DNA from 3 places in the Caloranaerobacter longqiensis genome. Region 1 is predicted to be linked to each of the others. Evidence: a T-box and tRNA genes for the amino acid it is inferred to sense, from the RefSeq annotation. Region 1 holds a T-box; the other regions hold tRNA genes.
What was found. The T-box of region 1 lies ahead of AB4Y15_RS11030 (proline--tRNA ligase). A T-box ahead of a tRNA ligase gene usually reads a tRNA of that ligase, here a tRNA-Pro.

Region 1 (3,290 bases):
TTTCATAAACTTCATCTGATGAAATTTCTATTTTTTCACCTGTAGCTCTTAGTACAAATTCTACTATGTTTTCATTTGCCTTTCTTCCTACTGTTATTCTTATAGGTATACCAATTAAATCAGCATCATTGAACTTAACTCCTGGTCTTTCATTTCTATCATCTAATAATACTTCAATTCCTTTATCCATTAATTCCTTATATAACTTTTCTCCTAGATTTACTTGTTCTTCTTTCTTAGTGCTAACTATAGTTATTATTACATGATATGGTGCTACTGATAGAGGCCATATTATACCTCTTTCATCATGATTTTGCTCTATTATCGCAGCCATCGTTCTTGAAATACCAACACCATATGAACCCATAACAAAATATCTCTCTTTGCCGTTTTCATCTAGGAATGTAGCATTTAAACTTTTACTATACTTAGTCCCTAATTGGAATATATTACCTACTTCTATACCTCTAGCTATCTTCAATGGTTCTCCACACTTTGGACATGAATCTCCTTCTTCTACTAATAATAAGTCTTCAACTATTTGACCTTCAAAATCCCTACCGTAGTTTACATTCTTAATATGATAATCTGTTTCATTAGCTCCTACTATAAAGTTTTTCATTTGAGCTACTCTAGAATCTACTATTAGCTTGACTTTATCACTTATTCCAATAGGGCCTGCAAAGCCTACCTCAGCTCCTGTAACTTCTTTAACTATATCTTCATTTGCCATCTCTAATTCATGTTCTCTTACACCAAATAAATTACATAATTTAACTTCATTAACCTCTCTGTTTCCTGGTACTAATACTGCTACTATCTCATCTTTTATTTTATAGATTAACGTTTTTACAAATTTATCTGCTGGAACATTTAAGAACTCTACTAATTGTTCAATAGTTTTAACATCTGGAGTATGAACTTTTTCAGTTTCTAATTCAACACTTTCATCTGCATTTAAATTGTATATGCACTTAGCTTTCTCATCTGTAGCAGCATAATCACATTTTTCACAATAAGCTATTTGACTTTCTCCAACATCAGACATAGCCATAAATTCATGGGAATCACTTCCTCCCATTGCACCTGAATCGCCTTCAACTACTTTAAACTTTAGTCCACATCTAGTAAATATCTTTTCATAAGCTTTCCACATTATTTCATAAGATTTTTTCATACCTTCTTCGTCTTTATCAAAACTATAAGCATCTTTCATTAAAAACTCTCTACTTCTCATAAGACCAAATCTAGGTCTTTTTTCATCTCTGTACTTAGTTTGTATCTGATAAATGTTTAAAGGCAATTGTTTATATGACTTTACCTCATTTCTTATAAGATCTGTAAAATATTCTTCATGTGTAGGTCCTAAACAGAATTCTCTTTCATGTCTATCTTTAAGTCTAAACATTTCTGGACCAAATTCATACCAACGTCCACTTTCCTTCCATATTTCAGCTGGCTGTATAGCTGACATAAGCACTTCTTGTGCCCCTGCCGCATCCATCTCTTCTCTTACTATTTGCTCTATTTTCCTCATTACTCTGTATCCAAGAGGCAAGAAAGAATAAACCCCTGAAACTAACTTTCTTATCATGCCTGCTCTTAACAAAAGCTGATGACTTGGAATTTCTGCTTCTGAAGGTACTTCTCTAAGTGTTGGCATATACATTCTTGACATTCTCATAAACTATACCCCTTTCTTGTTATTCTTTTCTAAAATCAAAAAACCCTCACCCCTATAATTCTAGGGACGAAGGTTATCCGCGTTACCACCCTAATTGGCTAAAAATATAGCCCTCTCTTAATAGCTAACGGTATTAACCGTCTAGACCTACTAATTTCAGTCTAGAAGCTCAGGGACGGGTTCGATAAACAGCGGGTCAGAAATCTCTCAGCCAAGGATTTCCTCTCTGTAGACCTTGATTATCTACTATTTCCCCTCTTCGCTAATACTATTAATTTTGAAATTTATAATACTAAAAATCTTAATGTTTGTCAATTAGTTTCTGAAAATTACCGTTTCTTTATTAAACAGTTTTACCGTTACTGTTAACGCTACAGCTATATAGATTAGCGTCCAAATTAAAACTATACCTATATGCACTGGATTATAGATAGAAACTAACGCCTCTTTAATAATCGAAATTATATTAATTATTGGAATATGGAAATAAACTTTTGGTATTGCTCTTCCATCTAAATACATGGTCAAATAAGCCGGTATAAGCATTATAATCGTTACTGGCGTCAAATATGTCTGAGCCTCTTTAAAGTTTCTTGCATAAAAACTAACTGCCAATTCTAGACTGCTAAAAGTTAAAGTTAACCCTATACAAAATAACCCTATAATTAAAATTGTATTTATAGGAAGATTGCTTATAGTTCCAAATAAATTTAAATTCAATTTCGTCGCTATAATAAAACCTGTCAAAGATGCTAAAGTAGCTATAATTCCAGCAACAACAACTGTAAAATATTTGCCTATCAATAATGAAAGTCTGTTTATTCTAGTTGTTAAAAGAGGCTCTAGTGTCTGTCTTTCCTTTTCTCCTGCACCTAAATCAGTGGCTGCAGGTATACCACCGACTGCTGACCATATAGTAAGGAACATCGGAAGCATCATAGAAAACATAATAATACCAAATCCATCTTCTTTAGCCACTGATATAGCTTTAATATCAACAACCTTAAGTATATTATTATCTGTTCCTAACTCTTTTAATCTTTTAGATACAATAATTTGAGAATAATCATTAATTATTGATTTCAATCTAGGATACGCCATTGAAGATTTTTGACTAGATTCATCATATATTATTTCAACTGTACCAAATTCACCTTTATTTACTTTTTCATCAAAATATTTATCGATTTTTACTATAGCCTTAACCTCAAGTTTTTCCAAAGATTTTTCAGGCGCATCTGTATTTACAATATTTATCCCTTCATGTGTATTTAAATATTTTAAAAGTCCATTATCATTTTCTGAAATAACAGCTATCTCAATAGGCCTTGTCCCCTCTTCTATAATTTCAGAAGCTCCACTACCTAATGCCAAACTTAAAATAGGAAATATCAGTATTGGTATTATAATACTAGTAAATATGGTCTTTCTATCTCTAAATGTATCCTTCATTTCCTTTCTAAATACTATCCAAATATACTTAAACATTGTTATCCCCCACTAACTTAATAAAAATATCCTCTAAATCCATATTGTCATATTTTTGTGCCAATGAAGCTAATGACGATATCTCTATCATCTCACCCTTATGAATTATACCTACTGT
Region 2 (3,290 bases), on a different contig from region 1:
TTACTTCCTGTATCTACAATTACATATTTCTCATTCTGTCCTATTATTTTCACAGGTCTAAATTTTACGATACCACTTATATCTTTAATGTATACGCCGTCTATCCCGTCTTTTTTTATTACCGCACTTTTAGGTATTTTTAGTCCATAGTAAGTATCAGTAATTATCTCAACATCAACATACCTTTCATTATAGAATTTATATAGATAACTATCAAATTCAAATATTACTATATTTCCATTATTGCCTTTATTTACTTTATAAACTTTACCTTTTATTTTTTCATTTTTTTCTATAAACTTTATATATACATCTTTTCCTTCATTCAATCTATCTATACTACTCTCAGACGTTAGTTTTACTACAAGATACCATTTATAGTTGTCAATTATTTTAAAAATTGGTTCACCTAAAGTAACTTCCAAATCGTTATTAATTTTATGTATATTCCTTTCTATAATCCTAAACTTATCAGGAGTAAAATTCGATAAACTCTTTAAGCTATATACTTCTTCCAAACCGTCAATAGTATAACTTACTAAACCGCAATTTTTTGAATAATAATTTGCTTTTGCATTTTTCAATCTGTTTTGTAAATTTTTACGCATTTCATACAGTTTGTCTAAATCATTAGCTATTAACGAATTGTTACCAAACAAATCTGAACGCTTATCTAAATCTAATTTTAAATCTTCTGCTACTTGATTTACTTTAACAAAGTTACCTTCTAAAATGCTTTTTCTCAAAATATCTATTTTCTCATCTATAAAAATCTTATTCTTTTCTATATCATTCGAAAATATCTCCTGTGTTTTAATCTTATTGCTTAACTCTTCAATCCTTTTATTTATAACATTCAACTCTTCTGCTATTTTATGATTCTTATCTGATGCTACTACTTGTCCTATCAAAGTCCCTAATCCAACCTTTTCGCCTTCATTTTTAGCAAAAATTATTTTACCATTAGTTGTCGCTCTATATACAACTTCATTTTTAAAAATAATTCCTTTAGCCTTTTCAAAAACATCAATACTACCTTCTTCAACTATTACTGTAGCTGCATTTGTTACACAAAACGTTGGTAACATTCTTAATGATAAATAAATTATTACTATTATTACCAAACCAATTCTAAACTTTTTTCGTCTTCTTCTTTTTTGTTTTCTTTTATCTTTAGTCATAATATCACCACACCAATTTATATTATATTTCTTCATATCTTAAGATTTTCCTTCATCATTTTAACAATAAGCGTTATTTACATACAAATACAACTAAAGACCTATTTCTGTTTATAAGTCAAGTATATCATAATTCTTACATCAACTTTACAAACTTTTAAAAAATATGTATAATATATATTGCTCTCGGGATGTAGCGCAGCTTGGTTAGCGCACAAGTCTGGGGGACTTGGGGTCGCTGGTTCGAATCCAGTCATCCCGACCATTCTCGCACAAAATAACTGGGAAGGTAAAACCTTCCCAGAACTTGTTGCCAAAACATTTATTTTTATAAATATGTGTTCATCAACACTTTAGCACCTAAATATAAAAAGCAGGCTAACAGCTATTAGCTGTTAGCCAAAGTACCATTAAGTACCATTATATTATGATACAGATTAGCCCTCCACTACCTTCGTTTACGATACGCTGAAGAGTTTTCTGAATTTTAATTCTCACATCATCAGGCATCATATTAAGCTTGCTCTGGAGTTGCTCTTTTACTAAGTCATGTAGTGTTTTGCCAAACATATTTGATTCCCAAATTTTTGAAGGATCATTTTCAAACTCATCTAATAAATATTTTAGTAATTCTTCACTCTGCTTCTCTGTTCCAATAATTGGTGATACTTCAGTTGTTATATCCGCTCTAATCAAATGTAAACTTGGGGCATTTGCACGCAATTTAACTCCAAATCTATTACCTTGCCTAAAGATTTCAGGTTCATATAATTCTAATTCTTCAAGGCTAGGAGGTACTAATCCGTATCCTTTCTCTCTTACATCTTTTAATGCACTTTCTATTTTGTCATATTCTTTCTTAGATTTAGCAAGTTTAGAAATTAATCCTAATAACTGATGTTCTCCAACTATTTTATAGCCTGTTATTTCACTTATTACATCATATAATAAATTATTTTCAACATCCATTTTAATATTAGCTATTCCCTCACCTAATTTAATCTCAGTTATAGTTGCATTTTCAATAGCTTCACAATCTGTAAATTTATCTAATGTATTTGTAATATCCCTAATTCGATATAATTCTGTTACAGTTTCCTTAATTGAATTGAATATATTTTCACGTATCCAATGTTTATTAGATAATCCTTCAACCCAACTAGGCAGATTGATATTAATCTCTCTTATTGGGAATTCTAGCAATACTTTTTCAAGAATATTATTAATATCCTCTATAGACATATTTAAACAATCTACTGCAATTACTGGTGTCTGATATTTTTCCTCTAAACTTTCTCTGAGTGCTATTGTACTATCTAAATCTGGATGCCTTGAATTGAGTAATATTACAAAAGGTTTACCAAGTTCTTTTAATTCACTAATAACTCTTTCTTCAGCCTTAATATAATTAGACCTTTCAATGTCTGTTATAGAAGCATCAGTAGTTATAACTAATCCAATAGTAGAATGATCAGTTATAACTTTTCTAGTCCCTATTTCAGCAGCTTCTTCAAATGGTATCTCTTTTTCAAACCATGGTGTAGTAACCATTCTAGGCATATTATTCTCTTCATGTCCTAAAGCCCCTTTTACTATATATCCTACGCAATCTACCATTCTGACTCTGAATTTAACATTATCTTTCAATGTTAACTCAACAGCTTCACTTGGAACAAATTTAGGTTCAGTTGTCATTATAGTTCTACCAGCACCGCTTTGTGGTAATTCATCATTAGCTCTCTCTTTTCTGTATGTATTATCTATATTTGGTATAACTAGTAATTCCATAAACTTTTTAATAAATGTTGATTTACCTGTTCTAACAGGACCTACAACTCCAATATATATATCTCCATCCGTTCTTTCAGCAATATCCTTGTATATATCGAAATTCTTCATCCACTTTCCCCCCTTTATATAATATATTGAAGAATCTCCATTTTTAGTATAATTTCCCTCTCAGAAAAATATAAATTTGGACTCAGTTCTTAACATTATATATATATGAAAAGATTAAAATAATATGACATGCTAACAAAAAAAAGACATCCTTTCGATGTCCTCACCAATTAAATCCAGTTTCATGTACAATTTCTTCCATTTCATGTT
Region 3 (3,290 bases), on a different contig from region 1:
AAGTGGCATAAGTTCTGGTGTTTCATTACAAGCAAAACCAAACATTATACCTTGGTCTCCAGCACCAATTAAGTCAAGTTCATCTTTTGCTTCTTCTCTGTGTTCTAATGCTTCATTTACTCCCATAGCAATATCAGGAGATTGTTCATCAATAGAAGTTAAAACTGCACAAGTATCGCAGTCAAAACCGTATTTAGCTCTAGTGTAACCAATATCTTCTATAGTTTTTCTTACGATTTTTGGTATGTCTACATAGCATTTAGTTGTAATCTCTCCTGATACTAAAACTAATCCAGTAGTAACTGACGTTTCACATGCTACCCTAGCTTCTGGGTCGCATTCTAATATAGCGTCAAGTACTGCATCTGAAATTTGGTCGCAGATTTTATCAGGATGTCCTTCAGTAACTGATTCTGAAGTAAATAACCATTTTCTCATCTTCATACCTCCCATGCTAAATGAATTTTAAATTTTAAATTTTAAATTCTAAATTTTAAATATTAAATTCAACATATAAGTATAAACAGAATTCACATGGTTATTATTAGCAATTATTGATTTTTTATGTTGATTTATTAACTAACAATTGCAATAGTTATTAGGCTTCTGACTAATTTTAAATTTTCCTTTACTATTCCCTTTTTTTCTAAAAAAAATCCCCTTCCAAAAGGAAGAGGTAATTTTCTGAGATAACCTCATCTTTCAGAATCTACATTCTGTGGGACTTAGCACCGTGTAACTTTAGTTACCGGTTGCCGGGTTTCACAGGGCCCATTCCCTCCACCACTCTTGATAAGGTATCAAGATTTTTATTAAATTGTTCTCGAAATATAATATCACAGCTTATAAACCAAGTCAACAGTTTTTTTATTCAAAACTTGATTTTATCTACATCAACCCAACAACTTGATTGCTTAAAATAAAAACTATTAATCCAGCTGTAAATACACCTACCACGATTGCTGGAAAAGAATATTTGAAATCTATATTAAATAAAGTCGCTGCTAAACATCCAGTCCAAGCACCAGTAGACGGTAATGGTATTGCTACTAAAAGAAATAACCCTAGAGCACTATATTTTTCAACTTTTTTACTTCTTTTTAAAGTTCTTTGCTTAATCCATTCTACAATTTTGCCGAACATCTTTGTCTTTCCAAAATAATCAAATAAAGGTTTTAACAACTTAAGTAAAAAAGGTACAGGTATTAAATTGCCTATAATACTTAATATTGTACTATATAAAGGTGTAAATCCCATTGCTATTCCAAGTGGTATAGCTCCTCTTAATTCAAAAATAGGTGAAGCAGCAACAAGCATTACAATAAGTTCATCTTTTAAAACTTTTAAAGTTTGCATTAACATACAAATCACTCCATTCTATGTCCGTTATTCTTTTTTAGCATATCAACTATAAACTAATTCTACATCTTATCTAATACCTAGCACCTAATCAAGACGTCCTGTCTTGTAAGATGCTGGCTTAATCTCCTGTTTGGTCTGCAATTTGAACTATATAAGTTATATTATATAATATAAAAAATAAAAGAAAAATATTTTTCTGCAACTCTATATTAGTTATTTGTTTTTAGTAATGATAAGAAATTTGAAGTAATAACAAGAATTAATTAGAATTTACGATATAATTTCAATTAATCGGTTGTTAACAGTATTGCAAGTTAACTCAATATGCTTTAAAATAACATTCGTGATAAGTCAACGGGGTGTGGCGCAGTTTGGTAGCGCACGTGGTTTGGGACCATGGGGCCGGGGGTTCGAGTCCCTCCACCCCGACCAGAAAAAAACAGCTGAGAATATTCTCAGCTGTTTTTTATTTTTTGTAATCCTTTTGTAATCTAAACTTCAACTAAATAGTATATAATAAATATTGCAAACAAATGTATTTAATACAAACATTATACACAAGAAAAAGGAAGGCTGATCACATGAGAAGAATAGTAGGAGCAATAAGAAAAGCAGTAGAAGAATTTAACCTTATAGAAGATGGCGATAGAATTGCCGTTGGAGTTTCAGGTGGAAAAGACAGTTTAACTCTATTATATGGATTAAAAATATTCCAGAGATTTAGCCCAGTAAAATATGAATTAGAAGCAATCACTTTAACTTTAGGTTTTGAAGGTTTTGATTTATCCGAAGTAAAAAAATTCGTAGAAGAAATTAACGTTCCATATACTATAAAAGAAACTCAAATAGGTAAAATTATTTTCGATATTAGAAAAGAAAAAAATCCTTGTTCGCTTTGCGCAAGAATGAGAAGAGGAGCTCTGCACGATCTTATGAAAGAAAAAGGTTTAAATAAACTTGCTCTAGGACATCATGCAGACGATGCCATCGAAACATTATTCTTAAGCATGTTTTATGAAGGAAGAATAAATACTTTTTCACCTAAAACATATATGTCCAGAAAAGATATTACAGTAATTAGGCCTCTTATTTATGTTACAGAGCATCAAATAAAAGGAGCTGTCAAAAGACATAACCTACCTACTGTAGAAAGTCCTTGCCCTGCAAATAGAAATACTAAAAGAGAATATATAAAACAGCTTATGAAAAATGTATATAAAGATATTCCTAAAGCAAGAGATAGGCTTATTACAGCTATCAAAAATAAAGAACAGTTAAATTTATGGTTTTAATAACCAATTACTAAATCCAAAGGGTGATAACTATGAATAGACTTTTCAAAAAAGTAGTTTCATATATAGCTAGTGGAGTAATCATATTTTCAAGCTTATCTATGAGTTTTGCAGACAAGCCAATATTGCTCCATGAAAGAAAAACTGTAGAAAATATTTCAAGTGGCGTCATACATGAACACATTCAAAAATTTACCTCTGACGGCTGGTGGAATATAAATGTTTTAAGAGTAAATTTAAAAGATAAATACACTAGCTTAGATGTTCTTTTTAATAAAGAAGGAATTTCTAAAAGAGAAACTCTATCTAACATGATAAAAAATTCCCAAGCTATTGCTGGTATCAATGGCGATTTTTTCTCAACAGCTAAAGACTCTTTCCCTCTAGGGGTTGTCATATCAAATGGAGAAATGGTTTCATCTCCACCATATCATTGGAATAGACTACCTGTATTTGCGATAGATAAAAATAATTATCCTTTTATATCCTTCTGGAAATGGCAAATTAAAGCAGTTCCAGAAGATGGACAACCTGTTATTCTCTCCGCAATAAACAAATCGAGTGACAAATATGAAGAAGTCATTTTATACGATAAAAACTGGAGTTTAAAAAGTATAGGAAATACTTATTTCGACG

Region 2: it encodes a tRNA-Pro, which carries the amino acid that the T-box ahead of AB4Y15_RS11030 (proline--tRNA ligase) is inferred to sense. The anticodon was not compared.
Region 3: it encodes a tRNA-Pro, which carries the amino acid that the T-box ahead of AB4Y15_RS11030 (proline--tRNA ligase) is inferred to sense. The anticodon was not compared.

The regions. Positions count from the first base shown of each region.
Region 1 is NZ_JBFWFX010000015.1:22,557-25,846, reverse strand. It holds gene AB4Y15_RS11030 (proline--tRNA ligase) at 1-1,684, opposite strand, end outside; T-box leader at 1,744-1,953, opposite strand; gene AB4Y15_RS11025 (ABC transporter permease) at 2,000-3,172, opposite strand; gene AB4Y15_RS11020 (ABC transporter ATP-binding protein) at 3,165-3,290, opposite strand, start outside.
Region 2 is NZ_JBFWFX010000003.1:56,905-60,194, reverse strand. It holds gene AB4Y15_RS03665 (biotin/lipoyl attachment domain-containing protein) at 1-1,217, opposite strand, end outside; tRNA gene AB4Y15_RS03660 (tRNA-Pro) at 1,369-1,446, shown strand; gene spoIVA (stage IV sporulation protein A) at 1,602-3,080, opposite strand; gene AB4Y15_RS03650 (NAD(P)H-dependent glycerol-3-phosphate dehydrogenase) at 3,244-3,290, opposite strand, start outside.
Region 3 is NZ_JBFWFX010000001.1:310,298-313,587, reverse strand. It holds gene metK (methionine adenosyltransferase) at 1-438, opposite strand, end outside; SAM riboswitch class I at 693-799, opposite strand; gene AB4Y15_RS01575 (COG2426 family protein) at 889-1,362, opposite strand; tRNA gene AB4Y15_RS01570 (tRNA-Pro) at 1,718-1,794, shown strand; gene AB4Y15_RS01565 (tRNA 2-thiocytidine biosynthesis TtcA family protein) at 1,944-2,654, shown strand; gene AB4Y15_RS01560 (phosphodiester glycosidase family protein) at 2,687-3,290, shown strand, end outside.